Regions from separate parts of the Pseudoalteromonas sp. SCSIO 43088 genome, predicted to be linked through region 2. Evidence: riboswitches for the same ligand, from Rfam matches in the RefSeq annotation. Region 2 holds a riboswitch; the other holds the start of a gene.
What was found. Region 2 has a riboswitch for lysine ahead of lysC (lysine-sensitive aspartokinase 3). Riboswitches for the same ligand answer to the same signal wherever they lie in the genome.

Region 1 (7,550 bases), 1.9 Mb from region 2:
CTTTAACAACGATCGGCGCTAACGCTTCGTCATCTAGAAGATCAATCATAGGTGCGATGTTGTAACCACCTAGCATAGTACCAAGTAGCTCAGCTGCTTTTTCTTTTGATACAAGTGGAGAGCTCGCTTCACCTTTTGCAACTGCAGCTAAGAAACCTGCTTTGATGTAAGCAGCATCATCAACACCCGGTGGTACGCGGTTAACTAGAAGATCAACGATAAACTCTTCTTCGCCTGCCGGTGGGTTTTTGATTAATTCAATAAGATCAGCCGTTTGCTGAGCATCTAATGGCGCTGGTACGATACCTAACGCGGCACGTTCTTCTACGTGTTTACGATATTCTTGTAGCACAATATTGCCCTCTTGGTGACGTGAAAGTACTCGGTAGCATTAAGCTAAATACCAATTAAGACCCAGTACTTATAGTATTCTGACGGTTAATTATAAAGCTTTTAAGTATAGATGAAAATCCATGCTGTAAGTAAGGAGTTTAATATTCACTATAAATACCATGAATAGTACTAGAAAAAAACGCTATTCAAATGAATATTTATTAAGAATCATTCCTATCTACTTACTTTAGAGGTGTTAGAAATGAAAAAACCCAGCACTAGGCTGGGTTTTCAAATTTGCGTAAAGGGTTAGATTAACGCTCTACTTTTACACGCTCAATTACAGTTACTTTCGCTTCAACACGACGGTTTTCAGCATGAGCTTCTGGCGTATTTGCTGGGTTTTTAAGGCGCTCTTCACCTAAACCAACAGTAGTAAGACGCATTGGGTCAATACCGTCTTCGATTAGTTTCTTAGCAACAGCATCAGCACGTTTCTTAGATAACCACTTGTTGTAGTCAGCTTTACCTACTGATGAAGTGTGACCTTCAAGTACTACGTCAGTACCTGGGTGCTCTTTTAAGAACTTAGCAGCGCGGTCAATATCATCTAAGTATTGTTGAGATACTTTAGACGTGTTGTTAGGGAACGTGATTAGTAAGCTCTTAGTTACTTCACGATCTTCATATAATGTACAGCCAGTACCATCAACAGCGTCAGTCATTGGCGTGTTTGCACATTGGTCATCAGCATCAGGAATGTTATCGCCATCGCTATCAACTGGCTCAACCGCAACAGGAACAACTGTTGGAGCAGGTTCAACTGGCTCAGAAGCTGAGCTTTGCGCACCAAAGATATAGCTTAGGCCTAATTTAGCGCCAACATCTGTGTAACCACGGTCAAGACCTTGGTATAAAGATGTTTCAGCGTTAAACGCGAAGTTATCTGTGAAGTAGTGTTGGTAACCAGCACCTACGTTTGCGAACATTAGATCTTCGTCAACCGCATCAAGATTTTTAAGACCGAAAATACCGTAGAATGGACCACCACCTAAGTGATATAAAGCGTCAATACCGTAACGTTTGCCACTTTCAGTACCGCTAACAGAAGTACCGTCATTTAGATCAGCTTTCCAATCGAAGTCCATGTCAGCATATTCTAAACGAGCGCTCCAGTAATCACTAAAACGGTAACCTAGCTCTAAACCCCAACCTGTAGAGTCATCAACATCAAGGCCACCTGGAGTGTAGTCGCGGACATTTTCCCAAGAATTATCATAGTAGTCGCCAAATGCGCCGATGTAGAAACCTTGCTTTTCGGCAGCGAAGCTTGAAGCACTAGTTGCAGCAAGTGCTAAAGCAATAGTAAGTGATTTTAATTTCATTGTTTCCTTCCCATTTTCACAATTAAAATTGTAGCTAAGTCAAACCAGCTCAATCAGTTTAAACAGAGTAGTCGACTAATAGTTAATCAAAACTTAACGAACTCGGTACAGAACAAAAATCTTGCCGAGTAATTTCAGTCAATTACCCAAATAATAGGTTATCTAAATAACTTTGCGTAACAATGCCTTTAGATCGCTTTGTTATGATTAGGTGAAAGTCGATTCAGCCTAATCTACTGACTTCAAAACCGATAAAAGTCCATTCCCAATTACATTATTATATTGGTTATTTTTAAATCAACAAGTTGAAAGCAACTTTATTTGTAAATTTTCGTTAAAAAGCAAAACTTTAGTGCTATTTTATTGATATAAATCATAACACTGGCAGCTAACTTGCTCAATCAACGAACACTCAGATTTAAAAAAATGAGCATTTACAATTGTTATCAACCATAAAGATTAACCCTTAAGTACCACAAAAAGTTTGGTAATTACAATCCCCTTCCTTCGGAGGTTGATACCATGCGGCAAATTCTTCCTCATACTCATATGGTTTTTGAATGACTTTTAAAAACTCATTGATTGATGAACTAGATCCTGCCTTTTCATACTCAGCCAAGATCATTTCAATATTATGATTACGCGGAATGACTGCAGGATTAACGGCTCGCATTGTGTTGTAACTTTCAGCTGATGTTCTGAGCCTCCATTTTGAAACCCATCCTTTTAAATTAGAATCTATAACAAAGTCTGTCACTAAAGATTCAGTAAGTGCATTGAAAGTGTTGGTGTAATCAAGTTGGTGTTGCTTCATTAACCCCATTAACTCTGAAACTAAAGCGTGATCGCCTTCTTGCTGACCTGCTAATCCTAATTTCTGCTGCCACATAGTATTAAATGCATCATTAAATTTAGCAGCAAAACCATTCACAACCGGTGAGAGTTGCTCAACGGCAGCATCTTGATCAGTAAATAAAGGAATTAAGCTTTCAGCTAAACGCGCAATATTCCAATTGGCAATATTCGGCTGATTACCAAATGCGTAGCGCCCTTGATGGTCAATCGAACTAAACACCGTGTCTAAGTCAAACTGATTCATCATCGCGCAGGGGCCATAGTCAATGGTTTCACCACTAATCAAAGTATTATCTGTATTCATAACGCCATGTATAAAGCCAATTCGCATCCAGCTGATAACCAGCTCTATTTGCTTATCTAACACGGCGGTTAAAAATTCAATATAACGCTGCTCACCATTACTGCTGATGTCAGGAAAGTGGCAATCAACTGCGTAATCGACTAGCTTTTCTAGCCCTTCTATATCACCTTGTGTAGCTAAGTATTGAAATGAGCCAACACGGATATGACTCTTAGCTAAGCGAGTGACAACTGCACCCGGGCGAGGTGGCTGGCGATATACCGTTTCGCCAGTTGTAACCACAGCTAAACAACGCGTAGTAGCGATACCTAACGCATGAAGTGCCTCACTCATAATGTACTCTCGTACAGCTGGACCAATAGCACAGCGACCATCACCACCACGTGAGAATACCGTTGCTCCTGCACCTTTTAACTGTAAGTCCCACTGCGTGCCATTTTGATCTGTAATAGCACCAAGCAAATGTGCTCTGCCATCACCAAGACGCGGTGAAAAATGACCAAATTGGTGACCTGAGTAACCAAGTGCAACTGGTGCAACATCTTTATCTATTGCTGACCCAGATAGCAATTTAGCTAAAAAATCGCTGTCGTGATTAATCGCAAAATTATCAGCGAGCTTGTCATTGAAGAGCAGCAATTGCGGCTCAGCAACGGCGCTAGGCATATCTTCAATCGCAAGTAGTTCACTAATATCTGTGTATCGGGTTTGCAGTTTCATAACTGTCCTTAAGGTGTTGCTACACCTACACGATTATCGCCTACACCATAGGCCACTAATTGGCTTAATGCCTGCAAGCTGTAACCGCTTTGCTGTTGTAATTCATTGAAGAAGTCTTGCGCTGCTTGTAATGATTTTTTAGTTTGTAAGCCGCCATCAATCAACTCATGGGCACGCAAATAAGCTTCTACATCGCGAGAAAGCAAAAAGGTATCTTTACCAAGCGCTCGCAAAGCGTACGGGCCAGTATTTCCCCCTAAACGCGCACCATGCTTTTTAAGATAGGCCCACAAACCAATAATATTGTCAGTTGGCCAATCTGCAATAAATTGGCTAAAACTGCCATGTTTCTCGGCAACTTCGTGGATCATGTACGCATTTTCTGGGATCGTTTGTACTTTTTTAAAATTACGAACAATTCGCTCATCACTGGCTTTTTGCTCAAGCATATCTGGCGGCATCATCAACAACTTTTCTACGCTGAAATCCCAAAACACATCACGAAAACCAGCCCATTTATTATTGATAACAGACCAATAAAAACCGCTTTGAAAGACTTTACGCGTAAACTCTTCTAACCATAAATCGTCATGCATTTTGGCAATATCAGTATCATCGAGCGGGTTTGATAACAATGCATGCAGCAATTCTTCGCTGCCTTTTCGAGATACGGCTCGCTGATAAATATCGTTAAATTTTTCCATCATTTTTCCAATTTATTTGGTTAACGCTAAGTGTACGTAAAAACACGCTTATACGTAACCATGTTGCAAAATCGGTCACTAAAAAACAAATCCTTCGCCTTGACACCTAGATGGCTAAAATGCTTTAATCGCCGCCAATACCCTATTTAACTATGTTGGCTTTAACCTTTAAAGCGAGCATAAAGGGCTGGAAGAGGTGCGTTATTCAGGTAGCGTATGGGAAGAGCACAGACTCTGTTGATCATACGTGAGGGGAATTAACGCCGAGAAGTAACACCGTTTGTGAGGTGCTTATTTCGGGCGACTGGGCTGAATCCCAGCGACTGTCACCAACAATAGCAAAGCGCTATTGATTAGTTTGGTGGAGAGCTTCTGGTCTTAGTATAATAAGGCCTTCGCGTCTTTATTATTTTAAGCCCATTCGCTCTTCGAATTATACCTTGTTCGAACGACGACATGCGGCTCCATTCAAATGTTCCCGCATAAACTCTTCGAATACCTTATAAGTTCGTGAGAGATGATCAACAATTTTGATTTAAACGACTATCCATTGTGGACAGCGCTTGTCACGCCATTTTCTGAATCTGGCGAGGTCGATTACACGGCCCTTGAACAACTGGTTACGGAGCAGCAAGATGCAAATAACGGCATTTTATTGCTTGGCAGTACCGGTGAAGGACTGGCGCTTTCACTCAAAGAGCAACAAGCCATTGTTGAACATGTTTGTCAATTAGCACCAAGTGTCCCACTCATGGTTGCTGTGGGCGGCATGAACCTTAAGCAACAAATTGCTTGGGTTGAATACTGCAACCAACTACCTATTCATGGCTACCTGTTAGGTTCACCTCTGTATGCAAAACCTGGGGTTGTTGGCCAAACACATTGGTTTAAAAGCCTACTAGACGCAAGTAACCACCCTTGTATGTTGTATAACGTACCAGGACGCAGCGCAGTTGAGATTTCACCACAGGTGATCAAAAACCTTGCTGAGCACAAAAATCTTTGGGCCTTAAAAGAAGCCAGTGGCGACATTAGCAAATTTGAAGGCTTTAGAACGGCATCACCAACACTGGCTATTTTCAGTGGCGATGATGCACTTATGCCATATTTTGCTCAAGCGGGTGCAAAAGGTTTAGTTTCGGTTGCCGCGAATGCTTGGCCGAGTCAAACCCATGAGTTTGTTAAACGCAGTTTAAGTGGTCAATACCCAAATCTATTCACCGATTGGTCGCAAGCAATCCAAAGTTTATTCGCTGTGGCAAACCCAATCCCCGTAAAAGTACTGATGCACCTGCAAGGTAAAATAAATACCCCGCATTTACGTCCACCGCTTACGCATTTAGAGCTTGAGCAAACAGACAGCATCACCCACGCAAACAACACAATTTTATCTTGGAACTAAAAACAGGTTTTATCATGAGCTGGTTAGAATTATTAAACAACTTAGAATCAGGCGCAGTTCGCGCAGCAACACAAGACGAGAACGGCAACTGGCACGCCAATGTTGAAGTTAAACAAGGCATTTTAGAAGCCTTTAAAAATGGCACAAATACCGAGTTCCCAGGTGGATTTGTTGATAAGCATAACTTAGCACCACAAGGCTTTGCAGCCGATGCTGGCGTGCGAATGGTACCAGGTGGTAGCAGTGTTCGCCGTGGCGCACACGTTGCCAAAGGCACCATTATCATGCCACCAGCATATGTGAATATTGGCGCGTTCATCGACGAAGGCACTATGGTCGACAGCCACGCATTAGTGGGTTCATGCGCACAAGTGGGTAAAAATGTTCACCTAAGTGCTGCAGTACAATTAGGTGGTGTACTTGAGCCAATTGGTGCTAGCCCTGTGGTTATTGAAGATGACGCATTCATCGGCGCAGGCTGCGTTATTGTTGAAGGTGTGGTTGTGAAAAAAGGTGCTGTACTTGCGCCAGGTGTTCGTTTATCGGCAACTATTCCTGTTTACGATTGCGTTAACGAACGCCAGCTAGACAAAGGTGAAGCCATCCCAGAAAACGCGATTGTGATCCCAGGCTCTCGCCCTGCTTCAAATGCATGGGCTCGCGAGCAAGGTCTAAGCATGTCTTGTGCATTGATCGTGAAATACCGTGATGAACAAAGCGATGCATCATTACTGTTAGAAGAGGTTTTACGTTAATGAGCTTTTTGAGCACGCCCATCAAGCAAGCTGTTGAACAAGTTTCAACACATCTTGATACGCCATTTTTTATCTATGATTTAGATAAATTAACTGCACATTTAAATCAACTAACTGCGCAAACCGATGTGAAACTTTGGTATGCCGTAAAGGCCAACCCACTGTCTCGCATTATTCAATGTTTAGACAGCGCAGGGTTTAACTTTGATGTTGCAAGTAAAGGTGAACTTGAGCAAGTACTTGCTCAAGGCATCGATAGCGAGCGCGTGCTCAACACAGGGCCTGCAAAGAGCCCTGCACAAATTTCACATTTTATTGCTCGCGGCGTACGTACTTTTGTGGCCGAGAGCGTTAACCAAGTTCGCTGGTTAAACGAACAAGCAACAAAAGCAAATTGTCAGCTGCAAGTTCTATTGCGCGTACAACTTCGTTGGCCAGACAGCGAAAAGAACCCTCTTGGTGGCGATAGCCTTACTCCTTTTGGTTTGGGCTGTGATGAGTGGCAAGCACTCACTGTAAGTGATTACCCAGCTCTTAGCTTTGATGGTCTGCATATTTTCCAATGGGGCAATATGCTAAGTACTGACAAGCTCGCCGAGCTATGGCGTGCGATGATTGCGCCATTACAACAGCTAGCAAGCTCAATAAATATTAACTTTAATATTCTCGATTTAGGGGGTGGCTTAGGTATTCCTTATACTCAAGATGCTAACCGACTCGATTGGTCTGCACTTATCGAGACTTTGGCGGCTATTAAAGCAGATGCTGGTGTCAAAGAGCTTTGGATGGAACTAGGCCGCTATGCGGTGGGCGAATGCGGCCATTACGCAACGCCGGTTGTTGAGCGCAAAGAGAATTACAATCAACAACAAGTGATTTTATCAGGCGGTATTAACCATTTACTTCGCCCTGCTGTAACAAGCCAAGATTTTCCTGCGGCATTACTACGCGAGTCAACGGCTGAGCCTGCGGCAATGACTTTATACGGCCCGCTATGCACCGCCCTTGATTGCTTAGGTGAGCACCAATTAGCGAGCGATTTAAATGAGCAAGACTGGTTGGTATTCAGCCAATGTGGTGCATACGGCTTTA
Region 2 (7,550 bases):
AGCCAACAGTAATGAAATAGAACAGTCCCATTAAAGGTAATTGGTACTGTGTAAGCACCATAATGACTAAACCAAATAACCAGTCAAAGTTTAAGATAATCAGTGATGAGGCAATAAAAACGATTAACGTTACAAATAAGGTTGCTTTTTTACGCTCTACACTGTGGTTCTCAACTAAAAATGCTACTGGAATTTCGGTCGATGAGATGGTTGATGTCACTGAGGCAATCGACATTAAAACAAAGAATAATAAGCCAACGAGTAAACCCACTTGGCCCATAGTGCTAAACAGTTCAGGTAAAATCGCAAAAATTAACTGCCCTTCACCAACCAATTTACCGCCGCTAAATACCTCTACACCGTTATGTTGGGCAACAAAAATAGCCGGAATAATCAATAAACCCGCTAAAAAGGCTACACCGGTATCAAGCAGTGCCACAGTGCCGGTTAATTTAGGCAGGTTGGCATCTGGCTTTAAATAAGAGCCGTAAACCATCATACAACCTACACCTAACGACAGCGAAAAGAACGCTTGTCCCATTGCCGCAATAATTAAGTTTGCATCAAGAATTTGACTAAAATCTGGCACTAAATAGGCTGCAAAGCCATCCATAGCACCATCTAAGGTGGCGATATAAGCAATTAACGCCACTAATAACACTAGCAATAATGGCATTAAGCGGCGTGACCAAGTTTCGATACCTGATTTAACGCCTTTTAAAATAATACTCGCTGTAAGAATAAGCATCAGTGGCGTAAACACAAAATTACGTGCCATAGAGTCACTGTGTAAAAAGTTACTTAACTCAGTAAAACCAAAGAAGCTTGCGACTGGCTCGAGCGCATAAGCGAGCATCCACCCGGCAACTATCGAATAAAAGCTCAGCATTACAACCGCACCAAACAGGCCAATATAACCAGCTGCTGCCCCCACTTTAGGCGCTGTGTCTTGCCATGCGTTAGATAATGCTTTTACTGGATTCGCTTGCGCTTGGTGGCCTAAATACAGCTCAGTATAAAGAGCCGGAAGCGCCAATAAGAAGATAACAATGAAGTAAACAAGTAAAAATGCACCGCCGCCATGGTTTGCCGCTTGTGTTGGAAAGCCCCAAATATTACCTAAACCTACCGCCGCACCAGAAGCTGCTAAAACGAAACCTAATCGACTTTGAAAGCCGTCACGAACTTGTGCCATACATCTACAAATCTGTTATTATTTTTCATCATTAAACCATAATTACAGTCAACTGCGTAAACTATTTGCGTTTGTTCATGCCTATAAATGTGCATCTGCTGTAAAAATAAACAAAACTAAATACGAGCCTTCGTGTAAGCGTTAAACCATGAGCTGTGACTACTTTTCGAATACTCTTATCATCGAGCAGCAAAGCCAAATAACGGTCAAAAAAATTATGCTGATGGATGCAACACATATTGATGTTGAAAGATTACCCCTTGATAAATTACTCAGTGAGTTTGAATTAAGCGTGCTTGAAAAACGCAAAGTTCCTAGCGCTAAGCAAGAGTACTTAGCGACTCGCCTAACGTTAAAGTATTTGTATCAACATGCTTACCCTAGTGATGATTTAGCTCTCAATGAAATATCAAGCCAGTTTAATGACAAAGACAGTAAGCTCAAATTACATACAAAACGCAGAGAACCTGTGTGGGCCTGTTTATCACATTCAAATCGTTTAATTGGCGCAGCCCTTAACCCCGAACAGCAGCGATTTGGTTTTGATATTGAACAAAGCAGTAAGCCTCGCCCTTTTATCAAACTCGCAAAGCATTTTTATCATCAAGATGAAGTTGACTTAATTAGCCGTTTTGACGCTCCCGATGAACAGGCACAGTGCTTTTTTAGAATTTGGACATTAAAAGAAGCGCTTGCCAAAGCAAGTGCTCAGCCAATTGCGAAACTACTTGCTCCTAATGTATTTGAAGAATTGAGCAAACATAATTTCAGCGCGAGTAGTAATTCTATTGAAGGGTTTGATATAAGTGTTGTGGCACAAAAAAGCACTGACTGGCAGTGCTCTTTTATTAATTTTAACGACTTACGCCGCGACTTGGCTTTCTAATAGTCGGCTGTGAATAGCCTGCACGACTTCATCTGACTCACTTTGCTCAACTAAGAAGCACAGGTTATGTTTACTTGCACCGTGGCAAATTAAACGAATATTAAAATCGCTTAATACCTGCATTAAGTTCATTTCTTGCTGACGTAATTGAATTTCAGAACCAATTAAAGCCACCAGCGTTAAGTTATTCTCAACCGACACATGACAAAACTCAGAAAGCTTATCTAAACAAGCTTGATCAAGCTCAGGGCGTGATGCATTTGGTGCGTTATCCAAAGTAATTGCAACACTGATCTCTGAGGTAGTAACCAAATCAACCGAAATATTAAACTCACTTAAAATGGTGAATACACGGGCTAAGAAACCACTCGCTAGGAGCATTTCTGGGCTTTTAACCGTTAACAGAATTTGATTTTTACGCTGTGTTACGGCTCGAATACCTGGTTGCTGAGATTTTTCTTTTTCAATCCATGTGCCACCTAACTGTGGTTCACGGCTTGAACCAACAAACACACTAATATGGCTACGGCTTGCAGGTAAAATGGTTGCCGGGTGCAGTACTTTTGCACCAAACGTTGCCATTTCTGCCGCTTCATCAAAGCTTAAGCGTGCAATTGGGCTTGCTTTAGCGCATAAACGCGGATCAGTACTGAAAATACCCACAACATCGGTCCAAATATGCACGCTTTTTGCGTTAATTGCTTCAGCGAGTAATGCAGCACTGTAATCTGAACCACCACGCCCTAAAGTGGTCGTTTGATTGTGCTCATTGCTTCCAATAAAACCTTGAGTTACCACAACATGGTCATCAAGTAATGGCACTAAATGCTCTTTAGCAGCCGCAGCGGTTGCTGCAACATTTGGGGTAGCTTTAGCAAATTGGCTATCTGTTTTTAGCACTTTACGTACATCAAAACGAACCGCATCAAGACCTTGCCCACGTAATACTTGAGTAAATAAATACGATGACAAACGCTCGCCAAAGCTCAGTAGTTCATCTTGATCTGCTACTGACTTAGCCCCGTCTGATGCTAGCTTTTGAAAAGCCTTAAGCGTTTCATTAAAGCCATGTGCTAAATCAGCATCCAGTGACAGCTCTGCCAAGATTGCTTCTTGAATGGCGACAACGCCAGTAATATGCTCATCACGTTCAGCCGCACTCAAATCAGCTTTACACAATGCAACTAAATGATTGGTCACGCCTGCACTGGCACTCACAGCAACAATACGTACTTGATTATCAGCACAAATAATTTCTGCACAGCGGCTCATAGCATCAAAGTTAGCTACACTGGTGCCACCAAATTTTGCAACAACGTAATCTGATTTTGTGTTGGCGGCTAATTGGGTATTCATGTCGTCTCCTTTTGTGGAAAACTATCCACAGTAATTCAAGAAGAACTCGGCAAGGGGGTGCTTTGAAAATAAAGAGTAGTCCATGCCAGAAGCTCTCCACCTAGTTTGGTGACAGTTTTGAGGATTCAGCCCCATAAACCGAAAAATAACCGTGACGTCCGGTTAATTTTCTCGGCGAGTACTTCCCTCATTAATGGTCATCGGCGTTCGTCACCTCACATTAATTACCTAAGTATCGCACCTCTTCTGAATGTTAAGTTAACACCTGGTTAAAATAACAAAGCCTGCTGTTAAAAGCAGGCTTCGAAAGTTAACGTTTAGACGTCTAGCTGTCAAGTTGTTTTATGAAATTAAACTGCCCGCTAAGTGCGAACCGTAATAACCAACGGTATAAGCAATTAATAAATAAACCGACATTTTAAGATAGCTCATAAAGGTCAGTGCCTTAACCTTACTCATGGCAATAATACCTGCCGCAGAGCCGATAATAAGCATTGAGCCACCTACCCCAGTTGCGTAAGTAAACGACAGCCATTGCTGAGGACTCATCACAATATCAGCTTTTAAAAGTGCTGCAGTTAGAGGTACGTTATCTACCGCCGCTGATAATAGCCCCATCAAGTAGTTGGCATATTCCGGTGCCATCAACTCATATAAGTGAGTAAATTTAGCAAGCATACCAACTTCTTTTAATGCGCCAACCAGCAATAACACACCAACGAAGAACAATAAGGTGTCGTATTCAATTTCACGAATATAATCGATGATTTTTTTGTTAACGTCTTTTTTGCGCATTAAGAATTGCGCAACCAAAAACATCAGAGATAAACCAAATAAAAAAGTTAATAACGGCGGCACACTATAAAGCACACTCAAAGTTAACGTAGCAATAATCGTCGAGAAGAAGATAACCGCAATGGTAATATCTGTCTTTTCGATACGACGGGCTGCTTGTTTTTCAAACACAACATTACCCGACATACCCACCGACAACATCGCCGCGAGCAGTGCAACACTTGTCAGTGCAGGGGCAATTAATAATAGTAGATTAGCAATCGTGACTTTTTCGTCTAAGAAAATCATCAGGGTTGTAACATCACCCGTGATCAACGACACCCCACCCGAATTAACACTAAATACAATTAAGGTCGCATATTTTATTAATTTTTTAGGATCTAACTTAAGTGACATCACCACCGCAAGCGAGATTAAAGTTGCAGTTATGTTGTCTGATATTGATGAAAATAGAAACGCAAACCCACCAATCAGAAACATCAGCTTTCGTTCACTGATTTGATTTGGCATAATTTTATGAACAATATTCTGGATAAAACCTTTAGAGTTTAAATACGCTACAAAGGTCATCGCAGCCATTAAGAACAGCCACAAAGTCGCGATTTCTAATATGTTGTGATCCAGTTGATGTTGTATTGTTTCTGGGCTTTGCCCATGAATTGGAGAGATAAATAAGATAATCCAGCATAAAGTGCCAAAAAAAAGCGTCGTTTTGGCCTTGTTTACATGGATAATATCCTCTATAACGATAAGCAAAAATGCCACCGCTATCAGGGTTAGGATAAGTGGGGTTACCATGGTGTTTGAACAACCTTTATAATAATGTAAAAATTGTAAGTCGAGTGTTTCGGCGCGGATTCTAGCAGCATAGAAAGCATAAAACTATTCTCAATTACATAATTTAATACTAATCGCTAACACCAAAGTCTGAATTTACTGGAGCCTTATGATCCCAGCTAAAAAGTTATTAAATACCCTTACTGAACATTGGGGGGTGTTAGAACTGCTATTTAAACGTTTTAAGATGGCTGATTTCAGCTTGAAAGACGTACAAAATGCGATAAAACAAAAACAACCTTCATGGTCAAATGAACGCATTTATAAAGAGACAAATCGTTTATTGAATCAAGATATTATCATTCCACTGGCAAAATCATCGCAGTTAGAAATCAACCGCGCGATCGCCGATTTTGCGACTTTCTTGCTACAAGAAGAACACTTAGGTCTTGCCCAAGAAATTAGTGTGCTTGTTGATGATTTAGCTCGCCTTGGTAATCGCCTTGCTAAAGCCGGTGAAATTGAAGATTACGACGAGCTTCGCCGCTTCAGCCGTATTATGGATGATCGGGTACGCAAAATAATGAAATTATTTGCCCACAATGAAAACGCAATTTTAAATATTGTTGAGCAAGCGAAAGCTGATAACGCGGTGCAATCACTGCAAAAACGCTATCAGGCTGTAATTGAAGCGTTCGATGAATACATCGAGCCTATGCTTGAAATGGTGGATATTCGAGGTGACTTCCACGCTTGCTTTAATACCATCGAAGCACAAATTAGCGCGCAAATAGAGCAAATTGACCGCCTTGGTAAGTCATATCAAGACAAGCGCATGCTTGAACAATTACGTACCCGTATTTTAGAAATGCATTTAGTTGGCCGTGAAAGCTTACGTAAAAGCGCCGATATGCTGATGCCGCTACGTGAAGAGTTACGTCGCAACAACCTAATTACTCGCCAAGCGGCTAAAGTGCTTGGTTTAGTGCGTAAAAATGGCGTCGATAACATGTTAAGTGCAGTACAGCCTAACTTTGTCTCAGACGCACAACGTTTTTCACTTGGTCAGCAACGTCATATCGTGGCTTATATGGCAGGCTTAGTTGACTTTGAGCACGATGAATATCAGCTTCCTGAACATGATGATGTGCCCGCCTATCAAAGCCCGCATATTCCTGATTACAACGACGTTAAAACACAATTTAGAAAACGCTTTAAAAAAGCCAGCAAAAAAGCTCAGCCGCTGCTTAGTTTCTTAGATGAAAGCTACCCAGACTTAGAAGCTGACGAAATGCTGTTCTTGTATCAAAAATTGATTAGCGATGGCGACCTTGAAATCAGCCAAAGCCAAGAGAAAGTAAAAATAAAAATTGCCCAGCAACACTTCTCTCTTTACCCATTTAACTCATCGATTGCTGACGATAAAAAAGCAACAGAGCAATAACCATGACAGATATTAATTTAGATGATTTAACGCATCTGCAAGCTATTAATAAAAAGCTCACATCAGGCTACCACATTAGCGAACAAGACACGCTGATGTGGCAAGAGCTTGACCAACACATTGATGCTTATCGCGCGTTATTTAACGCCCTTGGCCATGACCTACAACATGATAGCCGTGGCTTTTACTATTTTGGCAGCGACGAAAGCACCCCAAACATGGGGAAAATTTCGCGTGCCATCGCACTGACTATCTACATCTTAATTGAGCACTATGCCAATACCGGTAAAGATCCAATGCGTGCTTTGTTTGACGAAGTAAACGACCTTAAACTGATGCAAACCTTAGTGCAAATCAACAAGCACCTGTTTGATCAATTAGAAATCTTCTCAGGCTCAGATTTACGTAAAGACGTTTATCTACGTATGGTACGTTTAGGTCTTGCTCGCGAAGTAGAAAACGGCTTTATGCTGCAAGCACCTATTTATCGTTATATCGATGCATTAATGGAAGTAAACGAAGAAACCTACCTAGGAGATGACGACTAATGCAAAGCCAAAGCCTATACGGACTCAGCAAACTTGCGCTTTTAAATACCGCAGGCTATGCAAAATGCGTGATCCCACTGGATAAAAGTAGCTCTATTTGTGCACCGAATAATACCGGTAAAAGCTCGGTAATTAATGCCCTGCAATTTCCACTGATTAATGATTTGCGCTTAACAGAATGGGATGGCCACGATTTAGACGAAACCCGAAAATTCTACTTTTCGTCAGATCAATCCTATATTTTACTCGAAGCTGACCTGCCTAATGGCCCTGTGGTGATTGGTGTTGCCGGCCTTGGTAAAATTGCCGGTTACGCGCATCAGTTTTTTTGCTACCAAGGTAAGTTGAACCTTGATCACTACACTCAAGGCAAAACCATTGTAAAATTCACCAAGCTTTTTAATCACTTAAAAGAGCAAGGTTTTAATCCAATTGAATTAAAAGCGCAGGAGCTAAACGCCCTACTCACTGGCGGCGCAACACCGTTTGATGGCGATATCAACTTAAAGATGATCCCCCTCAATAACGTGCAAGACTCCGCGATTTACA

Region 1: linked by a shared signal. The riboswitch ahead of dapA (4-hydroxy-tetrahydrodipicolinate synthase) and the one ahead of lysC (lysine-sensitive aspartokinase 3) in region 2 are both predicted to bind lysine.

Annotation. Positions count from the first base shown of each region.
Region 1 is NZ_CP072675.1:230,624-238,173, reverse strand. It holds gene acnB (bifunctional aconitate hydratase 2/2-methylisocitrate dehydratase) at 1-352, opposite strand, end outside; gene J8Z28_RS01175 (OmpA family protein) at 648-1,718, opposite strand; gene J8Z28_RS01170 (protein adenylyltransferase SelO) at 2,185-3,597, opposite strand; gene J8Z28_RS01165 (DNA-3-methyladenine glycosylase I) at 3,606-4,301, opposite strand; lysine riboswitch at 4,485-4,681, shown strand; gene dapA (4-hydroxy-tetrahydrodipicolinate synthase) at 4,819-5,703, shown strand; gene J8Z28_RS01155 (2,3,4,5-tetrahydropyridine-2,6-dicarboxylate N-succinyltransferase) at 5,718-6,458, shown strand; gene J8Z28_RS01150 (PLP-dependent decarboxylase) at 6,458-7,550, shown strand, end outside.
Region 2 is NZ_CP072675.1:2,242,220-2,249,769, forward strand. It holds gene J8Z28_RS10385 (sodium-dependent transporter) at 1-1,195, opposite strand, end outside; gene J8Z28_RS10390 (4'-phosphopantetheinyl transferase family protein) at 1,344-2,081, shown strand; gene lysC (lysine-sensitive aspartokinase 3) at 2,058-3,437, opposite strand; lysine riboswitch at 3,519-3,691, opposite strand; gene nhaD (sodium:proton antiporter NhaD) at 3,780-5,030, opposite strand; gene J8Z28_RS10405 (MksB family condensin complex protein) at 5,179-6,453, shown strand; gene J8Z28_RS10410 (condensin complex protein MksE) at 6,456-7,001, shown strand; gene J8Z28_RS10415 (Mks condensin complex protein MksF) at 7,001-7,550, shown strand, end outside.